Regions from separate parts of the Paradesulfitobacterium aromaticivorans genome, predicted to be linked through region 3. Evidence: riboswitches for the same ligand, from Rfam matches in the RefSeq annotation. Region 3 holds a riboswitch; each other region holds the start of a gene.
The links. A riboswitch is a leader RNA that binds a small molecule or an ion and turns the genes downstream of it on or off. The one in region 3 is predicted to bind cobalamin.

Region 1: linked by a shared signal. The riboswitch ahead of thiC (phosphomethylpyrimidine synthase ThiC) and the one ahead of ACYQ2N_RS10665 (phosphomethylpyrimidine synthase ThiC) in region 3 are both predicted to bind cobalamin.
Region 2: linked by a shared signal. The riboswitch ahead of cbiE (precorrin-6y C5,15-methyltransferase (decarboxylating) subunit CbiE) and the one ahead of ACYQ2N_RS10665 (phosphomethylpyrimidine synthase ThiC) in region 3 are both predicted to bind cobalamin.
Region 4: linked by a shared signal. The riboswitch ahead of cobT (nicotinate-nucleotide--dimethylbenzimidazole phosphoribosyltransferase) and the one ahead of ACYQ2N_RS10665 (phosphomethylpyrimidine synthase ThiC) in region 3 are both predicted to bind cobalamin.

The regions. Positions count from the first base shown of each region.
Region 1 is NZ_BAAHYT010000009.1:98,712-102,300, forward strand. It holds gene bzaB (B12 lower ligand biosynthesis ThiC-like protein BzaB) at 1-813, opposite strand, end outside; gene thiC (phosphomethylpyrimidine synthase ThiC) at 896-2,194, opposite strand; cobalamin riboswitch at 2,292-2,462, opposite strand; gene ACYQ2N_RS05010 (hypothetical protein) at 2,489-3,232, opposite strand; gene ACYQ2N_RS05015 (hypothetical protein) at 3,229-3,589, opposite strand, start outside.
Region 2 is NZ_BAAHYT010000011.1:874,461-878,049, reverse strand. It holds gene cbiD (cobalt-precorrin-5B (C(1))-methyltransferase CbiD) at 1-998, shown strand, start outside; cobalamin riboswitch at 1,151-1,330, shown strand; gene cbiE (precorrin-6y C5,15-methyltransferase (decarboxylating) subunit CbiE) at 1,421-2,650, shown strand; gene cobI (precorrin-2 C(20)-methyltransferase) at 2,647-3,345, shown strand; gene cobM (precorrin-4 C(11)-methyltransferase) at 3,342-3,589, shown strand, end outside.
Region 3 is NZ_BAAHYT010000010.1:1,019,959-1,023,547, forward strand. It holds gene ACYQ2N_RS10655 (DUF2705 family protein) at 1-42, shown strand, start outside; gene ACYQ2N_RS10660 (TetR/AcrR family transcriptional regulator) at 89-745, shown strand; cobalamin riboswitch at 787-957, shown strand; partial or broken gene ACYQ2N_RS10665 (phosphomethylpyrimidine synthase ThiC) at 1,100-1,500, shown strand; gene ACYQ2N_RS10670 (phosphomethylpyrimidine synthase ThiC) at 1,482-1,646, shown strand; gene ACYQ2N_RS10675 (helix-turn-helix transcriptional regulator) at 1,687-2,757, opposite strand; gene ACYQ2N_RS10680 (MBL fold metallo-hydrolase) at 2,882-3,589, shown strand.
Region 4 is NZ_BAAHYT010000011.1:733,833-737,421, forward strand. It holds partial or broken gene ACYQ2N_RS20365 (adenosylcobinamide-GDP ribazoletransferase) at 1-301, opposite strand, end outside; gene cobU (bifunctional adenosylcobinamide kinase/adenosylcobinamide-phosphate guanylyltransferase) at 404-1,015, opposite strand; partial or broken gene cobT (nicotinate-nucleotide--dimethylbenzimidazole phosphoribosyltransferase) at 1,024-2,099, opposite strand; cobalamin riboswitch at 2,203-2,391, opposite strand; gene ACYQ2N_RS20380 (Nramp family divalent metal transporter) at 2,489-3,589, opposite strand, start outside.

The DNA.
Region 1 (3,589 bases), on a different contig from region 3:
GGGCACGTGTCCCGGTCCTTCCACCATGATCTGAACCCCGGCTGCCTGGGTCCTGGCAACTAACTCCCCGGCAACGATAAGTCCCTGAACTTGAGCCGCATCCAACGAGTCAGCGGTAGAACCAGGACGAATGGCATCTCCCAGGCTTAAGGTGACATCGTATTTTTTCAGGATCTCCAGTAAGCGGTCAAACTGTTCGTACAGGGGGTTTTCCTTGTTGTTATGGAGCATCCAGGCAGTAAGAAATGAACCGCCGCGGCTGACCACATCGGTGACACGTCCGCTTCCCTGCAGCCGTTTAAGAACATCAAAGTTATAAGCGCTATGAATGGCCATGAAGTCAACGCCGTCCGCAGCTTGTTTCTCAATCGTCTCAAACATATCCTCTGCCGTCATGGCGACAATGCTGCCCCGTTTTTCAATAGCTTCAATTGTGGCCTGGTAAATAGGTACACTGCCAACAGCAATGTTGGCTTTTTCCAGGCTCAGACGCCTCATGCCGTCAATATTCCCTCCGGTGCTTAAATCCATAAGAGCATCACATCCTGCCTCTTCAACAAAGGCCAGTTTTCTCTCTTCCATGGACAGATCCTCACGGTTGCTGGAGGTGCCAATCAACGCATTGACTTTGATGCGCAGACCTTGTCCGATGCCACAGTAATTAAAATCTCTCCGGTTAATATTTCGGGGAATGACGATCCTGCCGGAGGCCACTCCCTCCCGGATAAAATTGACGTCAACATTTTCCCGTTTAGCGACCGCTTCCATTTCCGGAGTAATTTTACCCGCCCGGGCTGCTAATACCTGCGTCATTAATATCACCCTTTCCTATAATTGATGTTCGAAACGATATTTCCCGGTGACTATAAGTGCCACGCTAGAGCTATGGGAGTTATTAGCAAGTTACTTTGGATGTCCCTAAATATTGTGACACGATGTCCATGGCGCAGTACTTACCGCACATGGCGCAGCCGGCCACGGTATCATCACTCCTGGTCTTTCTCATATACCCGGCGCGTTCAGGATCTATGGCCAAATCAATCTGTTTTTTCCAATCCAAAGCTTTCCTGGCCCGGGAAAGCTCCAGATCCCACTCTGCCGCCCCGGGTAAACCTTTAGCTAAGTCGGCGGCATGGGCAGCGATCCGGGCAGCTACCACGCCTTCATGAACTTGATTAACATCAGGAAGACCGATGTGTTCGGCAGGCGTGACATAGCATAAGAACTCAGCCCCGGCCCAGGCGCTGATTGCACCCCCTATGGCTGCACTAATGTGGTCGTAACCGGCAGCAATATCCGTGACTACCGGTCCGAACACAAAGTAGGGAGCCCCTTTGCACAGGCTCTTTTGCAGGGTCACAGTCGCTTTTAACTGGTTCAAAGGAACGTGACCCGGTCCTTTGACCATGACTTGAACACCCGCTTCCCTGGCCCGCCTTACCAGTTCACCAATAACCACCAACTCCTGAACTTGAGCGCCGTCCAGGGAATCAGCCAAACAGCCCGGCCGCATCCCGTCGGCAATGCTGACTGTTACGTCATACTTGCGGGCAATTTCCAGAACTCGGTCGTAGTATTCATACAGTGGGTTTTCCTGCCGGTTATGTAACATCCAGCCGATTAAATGCGAGCCTCCGTAACTTACCAGAGGATCAAGCCTCTTTTCCTGTTTGGCCCGTTCCACAATGCTCATGGTCGTACCACAGTGCAGGGCCAGGAAGTCCACACCGTCGGCGGCCTGCCGTTCAATGACCTCGAATAATTCTTCAACTTCCATTTTTACGGATGTACCATACTTTTGGGCAGTTTCAGCCACCGCTTGGTAATAAGGCAGTGTTCCCACCGGCATACTTGCAGCTGCCAAACTTTCCTTGCGCATAGCATCAATATCTCCGCTTACGCTCAAATCCATGATCGCATCCGTTCCAGCTCCTACGGCCGCTTTAATCTTGGCAAGTTCACCATCCATACTTCCTTTGCTGCCGTACAAACCAATGCTGGCGCTGACTTTGGTTCTAAGACCTTTGCCAATGCCTGTTGGAATCATGTTTGGGTGCTGTGTGTTCCGAGGTATGACAATGGTCCCTTCAGCGACTCCTTGTCTTACCAATTCAGGAGCAACCCCTTCCCGGGCAGCTACCTGTTCCATTTCGGGTGTGATTATGCCTGTTAAGGCACGGCTTAATTGAGTCATAACAATCTCCTCCTCTTGTTGTAAAATAAAAAATCCACACCAAAACAAGGGCGTGGATTTTACCTTCATCCTCACCTAACCGGCCTTACCTTCGAGGCGGTATAGATCATTACAGGCAGGTCTCCTGGCTCAGGCTCATCGCTTACTCGCCCCTTCCCCCTAGTGGAGTGGTTATGGCGACAGCTTACCTTTACAGTGGCGGGTCCGTCCGGGAATTTCACCCAGTTCCCTATTCTCCCATGCGGGCACCTGTAACATTTGAAATATTATATTGCTAATTAGATTTTAACTAACTTAGTCCCGTTGGTCAAGTACCATTTGGACATTAGCCGCTCCACTGTCAATTTCCAAACTTTTAGGAACAAGAAGATATATGACCTTCCACCCAACATTCACCGAAGCCGACATGCCTTGGATTGTTTGATTAACCTGTTTGAATTGATTGATTGTAAAGTCTGCATTAAAGCGGCTGAATTCCAGTTGCTGCTGACTTGGGGCTTGAACCGATAACATCCCATTCTGCACAGAAATAATTGGGGGTAAAACCAAGTTCGTAAAATTCATACCCCCAGCCACATGGGGTGCGACATAGGTACTCACTTCGATTTCACTGTCATCGACGTCTTTTCTGGCGATGAGAATTTGATAACCCATGGTCGGCGCTTCCTTCAAAGTCAGTTTGTTCGTATCCACTTTGAATTTTTGACTGCTGTTTTTATAAACCCCTGGCAGTTGATCGAGATTTCCTTCAGGAGGAAAGCGATAATCATATACACCAGTCATATCGCCTTCCGTTCTTGCATCTGCTAAGTTTTTACCTTCACTAACTTGCATGAATCCTTGGTCCGGCAGCAGATAGTAAATAGGGACGAGTACAATGAGCAACGCAAGGTATAACCCCGCGAACCGCGCATTATTTCTCCAGGTCGTAAAATAGTTCACACGGGGTCTAATTGCCTTCACCAGCAAGAGGCCAAACCCAAAAATGATTAGCAATAACAAAGGCAGAAGAACAATATTTCTTGGCATGACATTCATTGTCTGACCTCCATTCTGTTCGAAAGAAGAATACTCATTCCAAAAAGAATGATGGATGCGCTCAGGATTTTGAGCGTAAAAAATAATAATAAATGTTCTGATGTGAAAAAGTTAAAGATCGCTATCAAGGAATCGGTATAAGATCTTAATAATCCGATCAATACTGCCGGGATAAGGATAACAAAAACCTTATGAACCTCTATTATCACCCTGATTAAATACCCGCTAGCGGCAAGGAGGATCAGATAGAGACTGGTGACGAAAGCCCCAAGCAATAGATCGGCAGGGACTGTCAAAAATCCGTCACGCATGAACATGGCTCTATCAAGCGTAAAATACATGATCATCCGCTGCAGC
Region 2 (3,589 bases), on a different contig from region 3:
TACCAAACATGGCGCGCCTAACGATTCCTATTCACACGTGCCAAGGGGATGGCGTTAAAGCGCATGCGTCCGTACTTAAAGACGGCGGCGATGATCCGGATGTAACCAATGGCCTTGAAATTAAGTCGGAAGTTAAGTTCTTATCCCCACACGGACCGGTTCACATCACAGGCGGTCACGGAGTTGGAACTGTGACCAAAAAAGGATTAGCGCTGCCTGTGGGAACAAGTGCGATTAATCCGACACCGCGCCTGATGATAGAACAAGCAGTACGCGAAGTTTTTCCCACGGAAGAACTTGAAGTGGTAATCGAGGTGCCACAAGGGGAAAAAATTGCACAGCACACTCTCAATCCACGCCTAGGCATTGTGGGCGGGATCTCCATCCTTGGAACCACCGGGATCGTGAGGCCTATGTCGGAAGAAGCATTCAAATCTTCGATTCTGCCGGAGATAGATCAGGCAGTTGCTTACGGTTACCGGACAGTGGTGCTTACTCCTGGGAATTATGGGTTCCGAACGGCAGTCGAAAAGATGCAAGTTCAGCCTGAAGCGGTTATTCAGATGAGTAATTTTGTCGGCTATATTCTGGAGGAAGCTGCCTACCGGGGGATCAAACAGGTATTATTACTAGGGCATGTCGGCAAACTAATTAAGATTGCGGGTGGGATTTTTCATACCCACAACCGAGTAGCTGATGCCCGTTCTGAAATCTTACTCGCGCATAGTGCGCTGGCCGGGATCAAGCAATCTGTCTTGAGTGAACTCGTTCAAATCCCTACAGTTGAGGGAGCAGTTAAAGAACTTTTGTTGCTTGGACATCAGGGATTAGTACATAAACTGGCTGCCTTGGCCAGTTCCAGAGCGCAGGCATTTGTGCATCAGGAAATGACTGTTGGTACGGTCTTAACCCTGCTTGATGGCACGTTTGTGGGCTGGGATGAGGAAGCACGAAAGGTTGCTGCCGCTGAGAAGTGGACGTGGCCTTCTGGAACGTGAGTGATTAAATTTATTTAACGAAGCAGGATTTTAGTCTTAGATCACGAATAGTAATATACTGCATCTAATTTTGATAGACTGTATTCCATCTGTTGCGAACATTCAACGGTTGTTGGCAGATGTAATATGGATTACGGCAGTTAATTAAATTCTTAGAATAATTTTCTTAAGGTCCCTCACTGAGAGGGGTAATAGGGAAGCCGGTGTAAATCCGGCGCGGTCCCGCCACTGTGAACAGGGAGTTTCCCCAAAACGGCCACTGGCGCAAGCTGGGAAGGATGGGGAAAACGATGATCTGAAGCCAGGAGACCTACCTTAAGATATTTCCACAGACCTACGCGTGATAGGTGATGTGTCACTCAACCATTGCGAGCCGGTCTAGGCTCTTTTTATTTTTAAAATATTCCAAGGAGATTAAACTTATGATTTACGTAATTGGAACCGGCCCGGGAACAGCGGAGTGGGTAGCACCGGCGATTAAACAGACCGTTGCGCGTTGTGATGTTTTAGTAGGAAGTGAGCGCCTGCAGGTGTTATTCCCGGAGTTTAGCAGAGAGCGGCATCTTCTCTCCTCAAATCTTGGGCAAACCTATAACAGGATTGCTGATTTGCTGGCACAAAGCTTAACGATCGGGGTGCTTGTTTCCGGAGACCCAGGGTTTTACAGCATCTTGTCCGGATTAAAACGCGAATTCCCCGCTGCAGAGATTGCTGTTCTCCCGGGGATTAGTTCCCTGCAACTGGCTTTTGCTAAGGCAGGTCTGCCTTGGCAGGAAGCCTCCTTCTGCAGTGTACATGGGAGAGACCTTAACACTTTGCCCCGAGTAATTTCCAGTCCGTTAGCGGTACTAACCGGGGGGGCGAATACTCCTCAGAAAGTTGCGCAGTTGCTTTTAGACAGAGGGCAAGATCCTGAGATAGCTGTCGGCAATGCCCTTGGCTATGCGGATGAAGTCTGGGAGCTTACTCGCGCCAGCGCACTTGCTGTGTCAGAACAAGCACTGGATAACGCGATTCTCATCATATTTCCCACCGGAGATTTGGAGCGGAATCAGCAGGAACGCGCAAGTAGACAATTTTTTATGGGTATTTCTGATGATGAGTTCATTCGGGATCATGTGCCCATGACCAAAGCGGAAGTGCGCGTACAAGTCTTAGCTAAGGCCCATATATCCCTTGCAGATAGTGTAGTGGATGTGGGAGCAGGTACCGGAAGTATAAGTATAGAAGCTGCCTTGCTCGCTCAGCGTGGTATGGTTTATGCCGTGGAAAACAACTCTACGGCCCAAGAATTGATCCAGCGCAACTGTGAGCACTTTCAGGTATCAAACGTAGTTCTGGTTCCCGAAAGTGCACCGGAAGCCTTTACCCAAATCCCTGCAGTCAATGTTTGCATTATCGGCGGCAGCAAAGGGCATTTGCGGGAGATTATAACGCAGGTTCCACTGATAGCTGGTGGCAGGCTGGTGATGACCGCCGTTACTTTGGAAAATGCGGCTGAAGGGCTTGCTCTTTTGCAGGAACATAATTATTGTGAGATTGAAGCGATATCCCTGCAGGTGGTACGCTGGCAGGAAGCGGGTGATCTTCATATGGCTAATTCATTAAATCAGGTTTTTATCATTTCCGCAACGAAAGGTGGCAAAGCATGAATAAGGGTAAATTTTACGGAGTAGGTGTGGGACCGGGTGATCCCCGTCTTTTAACATTGCGGGCAGTGGAGGTATTGCAGTCCGTAGATATCGTAGCGATTCCTAAATCGCGTCATGACCGGGAAAGTGTAGCCTGGGAGATCGCGCGCAGGCATTACCGCACGCAGACGGAACTTCTGGAACTAGAAATGCCGATGACATCAGACCAGGAAGTATTGCAGGAAGCATGGCAGACCGGTGCCCAGGCAATCTTATCCCGGCTTAACTCAGGTTTGGATGTAGCTTTTATCACGATTGGTGATCCGTCGTTATACAGCACTTACAGTTATTTGCTTACTTACCTGAGTCCTCATCTCTCTCCTGAGCAAATTGAAACGGTTCCGGGAATAAGCGCGATGTCAGCGGCTGCCGCCCGTATCAATGTGCCCTTGGCACTGGGAGACGAACCACTCCTTGTTTTGCCGGGAACGGATGACATCGGGCGCTTTCTTGATCTGCCCAATCTGGTGATCTTAAAACTTTCCCGCAATCTACCGGATGTTGCACAGTCGCTTACCGGTTCTGAGCACGAAGCGGTATTATTCACGAGAATCGGACAAGATGGAGAAGAAATTCGTGCGCTTAAAGAGTTATCCGAAACGGAGAAAGTCGATTATTTGAGCCTGTTGTTAATAAAGATGGGGGGAAAACAATGAAGGGAGAAGTTATTTTTGTCGGTGCAGGTCCGGGCGATCCAGAACTGATTACAGTCAAGGGACTGAAGGCTTTGGAGAAGGCTGACCGGGTAATATTTGCCGGTTCTTTAGTTAACCCTGAACTGCTGCATAAATGTAAAGCTAACACTTCAATTCATGATAGTGCCAATCTTACACTGGAAGAGGTTCTTAAACTCATGCAGGAAGGAGTGCAACGAGGGGAATGTGTGGTTCGTTTACACAC
Region 3 (3,589 bases):
GGTACGTACCTGGCTTATCAGCGAAAGGATCTGAAATCATAATAAACTTAAATTGCTCTTAAATCGTACACTCGGGAGCTGAAAATCCTTGAACAAAAGTTTTGAAAACCTTGATGAATTAAAAAAGCAAAGAATTATAGGGGCCTGCGTGACCGAGTTTGCCCAAAAAGGGTATGAAAAAGCATCCACCAACGAGATCATTCAAGCAGCCGGTATTTCCAAAGGCCTGCTCTTTCATTACTTTGGCAGCAAGAAAAACCTGTTTCTTTATGTCCTAGACTATTGTCTGCAAATTATAATTACAAGTTTTCAGAGTTACCCTATGCATTATTCGGATGACATCTTTGATAAGCTCATGGAAATCGGGATGGTTAAGCTCCAAATCACTCATACCAACCCTGAAATCAGCAAAATAATCGCGCAAGCTTTCATTAATGCCCCGGAAGATATCCGCACTGAAATCCAAGCAAAATATGCGCAGCTTTATGCTCAGTTCATGCCGCCTGTTTTTGATGGGATCGATTACACAAAATTCCGCCCAGGGGTCAATCCCACCAAGGCCTTGGAAGTCATAACACTTTTCCTGGGAAGCTTGGAGCAAAAATACAGCAAAGTCTATGAAGGACGGGAACAGAGTTTGTTGGATGACATTCATCAGATTATGGAAGAGTACGCGGAATACTTGGAGATCTTAAAGTATGGAATGTACGCGCGGCAGGACGAAGATCCGGACTCTCCCTGTTAAAAACTCACTTGACCTTTTTAGGTTTTATGAATAAAATATGTTCAACTCAAAATGTTTCAGGTGCCCGTGAGGGAGAATAGGGAACCGGGTGAGATTCCCGGGCGGACCCGCCACTGTAAAGGTTAGCTGTTGCCAAGGCCACTCTGTAAGGGGGAAGGGGCAACGAAGCGATGATCCTGAGTCAGGAGACCTGCCTGTAACACACTATGCCCAACTCGGTGAAAAGTTGGTTTAGGTGAGGATGATGGTAAAATCCACGCTTTTTTCTAGCGTGGATTTTTTTATTTTACACAAGAGGGGGAATGTATTTTGACACAGTTAAGCAGTGCCTTAGATGGGACAATCACAGGAGAAATGGAACAGGTAGCTGCCCGGGAAGGTGTGGCTCCGGAATTCGTCAGGCAGGGAGTTGCGGAAGGCAGGATTGTAATTCCGCGCAACACGCAACGCCGCAACATGCTTGCAACCGGCATCGGTAAGGGGCTTAGAACCAAGTAAGTGCCAGCATCGGTTTGTATGGCAGGGAGAGCAGGATGGACATGGAGCTCAACAAAATTAAAGCAGCCGTGGAAGCAGGAACAGATTCTATTATGGATTTAAGCGTCAGCGGAGATATTGATGCCATGCGCAAGCCATGTGGAAGCAACCATCCAGATTCAGAAACGCGTGTGCAACGGAGCCCTTTGCCGCAGACTTGGCCAGGGGGAACAAACAGGCCTGGGAACGAGATTTGCACATGGCCAAGGCCCGGGTAACCCTTGATACAAACAGGCAAATTCTCCTTTCCGTTGATCCGGAGAAAACAAGGTCAGCGCTGGCCCCCGGCTCTACCCATGATCATTGTGCCGTATGCGGACCGGAATGCGCCGCCCAAGTTGCTGCCAAGTACTATGGGATTTGAGGCTAAAAAGCCCGCAAATCCATGGGCCTGGACCTGCGGGCTATCTCTGATTAAGCATTAATATATAGGTAAGCTCAGTGCGGTTATTAGCACCCGTCTTTTTATAGATGCTTTGAATATGAGTCTTGATTGTATTTTGGGATAAACTCAGAGCCTCTGCCAGTTGGGAATTGTTTTTACCCTGGATCAGCCCGTCGATAATATCCGCTTCTCTGCGGGTAAATTTGAATTTATAATCGCCTGTGCTCCGCTCCTCATCGCAGAACTCCATGATGGCAACAAACTGTAAGTTTTTACTCATTTTGCGGTCGTTTTTAACGAAGATGTCGATTTGCATATCGCCGTTTACCGTCTTGAGCAATTTTGAATACAAGAGAGCATTCGCACTGCTTTTTTTTGCTTCATCACTCAATAAATCAGCGCACATCTCCTTGATGTGGTAAAGTATGCTTGACCCGAACACCGTGGAGACCTTTAGCATTTCAATCCCGGTTACGTTTCCTCCGGTCAGGCCGAGCTCCCTGTCAAACAAACATATGCCTTTTCTTACACTGGTCTCTTGGTTTGTTTCAAGGTATTTCACCGCGATAATCGTATGTATCATACTAAAAACGGTGGATACATGGGGTTGAAGCAGGCGCAGAATAAATAAATCCTCATCATCAAAATCGGGTTTGTCTTTGCCTCGGTGCAGATAGATTTCACCTAAGAACTGACCTTTGTAAATGATACGCATACAGACGATGTTAAAACTATTTTGCGAGGAAAGGAATGCACTGCGTGGCTCATCGCTCACTTGCACAACACCATGGCTGTAATCCACTGATTTGTACACATACGCTTCACTACCTGCATGGCTGTTCTCAGCCTGACTCAAATACTGCTCCCTTTCCGGAAAGCTTTGCTTTTTGTAATAGGCTTCGATATTCCCACCGATATAAGGCTTGAAAAAGCTGCTATCCTTGCTGATTGCACAAAAGAACATGCCACTGTCATACATGACCAGTTCGTGAAGCTTCAGAATCGAAAGCTTTAAGAATTCTTCGAAAGAAAAACATTCATAGGCGTTATTGATTAACGTATTCAGCTTCAGTAGCTTTAGATGATCCATGTTCCCACCCGACCTATCACATATTTTTGTCCATAGTATAATGGAATCACTAGGCATGAAGTATCACCCATGTGGGTGAAATGTGAAAAATATTCTAACACTTTCGCAAACAGAAGGGGTTAAAATGGTAACTTTTGATGGCATCAAACTAGCGCAAACGAATTGCTATCTGCTTAAAACAAAAAAGGGTTACTTGCTGATTGATTGCGGGAACCAGGTAAATCAACCGGTATTTCTAGACAGTATCCGCAAGCAAAATATTGCCCTCACCGATATTCATTATCTTTTTTTAACCCACCACCATAATGACCACTGTGGACTTTTGCCTTTCCTGATAGCGGCCAATCCGGATATCACAGTGATCATGAGTAAAACCTGTGCGGATTACTTAAAAACCGGGCACCATTTCCAACCGATTCATGAGCATTATGCAAACCCAGGCTTGCACCTGCTGATCGGCCTATTTGCTCGATTTAACAAGCACTTTTCAGAACGCTTCACCCCTTATGTCAGCCGTGCGCAGGATCGATTGATCGAAGGGGATAATGATACCCTGCTCCCTGAGCTGGGCATTAACGGCAAAATATTATACACGCCAGGGCATACTTTGGACAGCATTTCCCTGGTTACGGAGGAGGTCGCTTTTGTGGGGGATGCTGCCCGCAATATGCTGAATTTTACCGGAACACCTTACCAGCCTATCCTCTTATATGACCTTGAGGCCTGCTATAGAAGCTGGGCTAAACTGCTTCAAGAAGGGGTAAAGACAATTTATCCTGCCCATGGACAACCATTTCAGGCCGATAAGCTATTTTCCAAGCGGCTTGGATAA
Region 4 (3,589 bases), on a different contig from region 3:
TACTGTAAGAGCTGGGACTAAAGCTAGCTAAAAGGGAGAATTTCAGGATTAAGAGGGCAGCAAGGGTGATGGAGGCGTGAGCCCCAACCCGGCTGTCCTTCATTATTTCCAGCATGCGTTCCCGCGTACGTGACGAAAGCAGGCCGTCCATGCTTTCCATAAACCCATCGAGGTGCAACCCTCCGGTCAGGATTATTTCCAGGGCCAGGAGGATAGCAGCGACTGCCAAAGGAGGGTACAATAACCCGACAAGAGTAGCTGTGCCCCAGAGTACCAATACCAGAAAGAGCCCGATCAGCGGATAATAACGCTGTGAACGCGCGAACTCCTCAGCTGTGACATCCTGCGCTGAGGGAGCGGGATTCTGGTCAGGAAAGTGAAGGCAATAAGAAGTGCACGCATTTTAACGCTCCCGTAACTCATCCAGAATTTTTTGACCTGGCCCTTTAACTTCCAAGGGGTAACCCGCGACCACTAAGTACACCGTATCAGCCGCCTGAGCTAGGATCTGATTGCTGCGTCCTGCCAAGTCTCGGTAGGCGCGCGCCAGAGGATTATCAGGCACTATCCCCAAGCCCACTTCATTCGTTACAAAAATTACTGTGGGTTTAATCCCCGAGGCTGCTGCGGCAGCCTCTCGCACTTTATTTAGAATTTCCTGTTCCGCCTGGAGGCTGGAATGTTTCAAGTTTTCCCCCATATTTCCCTCAGCCTGAAAAGAACTGTGCGCAAGTATCAAGTTTGAGAGCCAGAGTGTGACACAGTCAAGGAGAACTACCCCGTCCCGCTCTCTCAGGGTCAACAACACCTCAGTAATATTAAGCGGCTCTTCTATAAGTTCCCACTCTGGCGGGCGGGATTCTTTATGTTTGCGCACGCGGAAAGCCATTTCTTCGTCCCATATTTGGGCGGTCGCGATATACGTAACCTTCTGGCCGCTGTGGTCGGCCACGAGTTCAGCGAAGGTGCTCTTACCGCTGCGAGCACCGCCGGTTACGAGAATAAATTTGGACATAAGCGTAATCACCTACCTTGTTCACTGACTCCGGCATCGGCGGAGGTGGCCATTTCTTCCAAAATATGAATTGCTGCTTCCACAAGATAAATACTTAAAGCTGCTCCGGTTCCTTCCCCTAAGCGCATGTTCAAATTGAGCATCGGCTCCAATCCCATAATTTTTAAGGCCCTGAGGTGACCCGGTTCGACCGAGGAGTGCGAGGGGAGCATGTAACGGGTAGAATTCGGACTTAATTTGGCTGCAATGAGTCCTCCGGCAGTGGAAATGAACCCGTCCACTATGATCGCCGCCCGGCTGGCTGCGGCTTGTAGGACAGCCCCGGCAATGGCTGCAATCTCCAAGCCGCCAACCTTGGCCAAAACGTCAAGCGGGTCGCCAATGTCCGGCTTATTAACGGAGATTGCTTTCCTGATAACCTTAATCTTGCGGGCCAGTCCGCGATCGTCAACCCCTGTTCCTCTTCCTACAACTTGCTCGACCGGCAGACCGGTATATAAAGAGACAATGGCGGAGCTGGGAGTCGTGTTGCCGATGCCCATGTCCCCGGTGGTAAGGAGGTTGGCCCCGGCGTCAATTTGCTCTTTGGCAACGGCGGCTCCACCAGGATTGCTTTTATTGCCTCGGCGCGGGTCATGGCCGGGCCTTGAGCCATGTTCTTGGTTCCACTCATAACTCTACGGCTCATTAGTTCAGCAGGTTCGAGCGGGAAAGCTACGCCCACATCAGTGCAGATAACCTCCGCACCCGCCTGGCGTGAGAGGACATTTATAGCTGCACCGCCATTAAGGAAATTATACACCATTTGTGGGGTTACTTCCTGGGGAAAAGCGCTGACCCCTTCCGCTACGACGCCGTGATCTCCGGCCATCAGGAGGACGGCCTTTTTGTGGATCTGCGGTCGAGGGGTCTGCTGCATCCCTGCCAGTTGTTTGGCGATTTCCTCCAACTGACCAAGGCTTCCTTGCGGTTTCGTGAAGGAATCCAGGCGTGCTTGGGTTTGGGCCATTGCTTCTTCATCGAGTCCGGTGATCTTGTTAAGAAGGCTTTCTAATTCTTGTTCGAGTTGGGTAAGTGCTTGCATGTTTTTCTCCTCCTAAAATTAAATTTGACTAAAATAAAAAGTCCTAACCACATAGCTGTGGTCGGGACTTTGCCTTCATCTCCGCCGCTCCTCCACACAAGGGAAGACTTATTTGCTTGAGGCAGGTCAACTGGCTTTCGCTTCCTCACTTAACCGCGCCTTCCCAGCCCATCGGCCAGTGGCAGTCTGCGGCAGCTCAGCGTTTACAGTGGTGGGTCCGCGCCGGCCTATACTTGTAATATTCCGGACTTCCCTATTCTCCCCGAAGGGCACCTCAAACAAAGCGTGTAGTTAGTTTTGCTCATAGCATAGCACATGGGGGACTGGCTGACAAGATAAAGCCTAAGAAATATTTCATGTATCTAATTAGACCTGTATTGGAACCCTGCCTAAGAGGTGAAAGTTAAATAGACGAGGAGAGCGTTAAGACTGATGATCAGGGATACGATTACTCCGCCAATCACATTGGTGAGGCGGCGGTTTGCCAATTCCCCCATGATATCCTTGCGGCTGGTAATGAGAAGAAGGGGAATGATAGCCGCCGGAAGAGCAAAGCTTAGAGTTACCTGGCTTATAATTAGGATTTTCATGGGGTTAAATCCGAGGGCAAGTAAGACCAGGGCAGGAATCATCGTGATAGTACGCCGAACATTGATTGGGAGGTCAAGGCCGATAAACCCTTTCATCATACATTCTCCGGCCATAGCCCCCACAGTAGAAGATGAGAGGCCTGAAGCAAGGAGGGCGAGGCCGAAAGCACCGCTCGAAAGGTTTCCGAGCAGGGGAGTCAGGGAGCGGTGCGCATCTTCGATCGAATCCACAGGCAATCCTTTGGAGTAAAACACGGACGCTGCAACGATTACCATGGCTGCATTAACCAGAAAGGCAATATTCATAGCGATGACGATATCCAGACGTTCCATTCGGAAATGCTTACGTGCTTCCTCAAGTTCATCGCTTTGACGGCGTGCTTTAACCAATTCCGAATGGAGAAAGATAACATGAGGCATGACGGTGGCTCCGAGCATTCCGACCGCAACGAGCACGCTCTCCGGACCTAAGCTGGGCACAAGGGTGTGGTATGCGATTTCCGTCCAGGCTGGTTTGGCCAGGAGCATTTCAATCATATAGGATATTCCGATCACTGCAACTAAGGTTACCACAATTCTTTCCACTACATGCTGGCCAAAACGCTGCAAATACACTATAACAAAGGTAACGCCGATTGTCAGGAGCCCGGCAACAAGTAGAGGAATGTTAAACAGAAGGTAAAACCCAAGTGTGGCACCCAGGAATTCAGCCATATATGTTGCAATTGCCGCCAGGAGCATGACTGTCCAGAGCAGCAAATTAACTGGTTTGCTGAATACCCGCCCACAATGGGTAGCCAAATCAACCCCGGTCACAATCCCTAATTTTGCAGAGAGAGTCTGCAAAAAAATTGCCATGAGGTTGCTCCAAAGTACAACCCAGATGAGGGTATAGTTAAA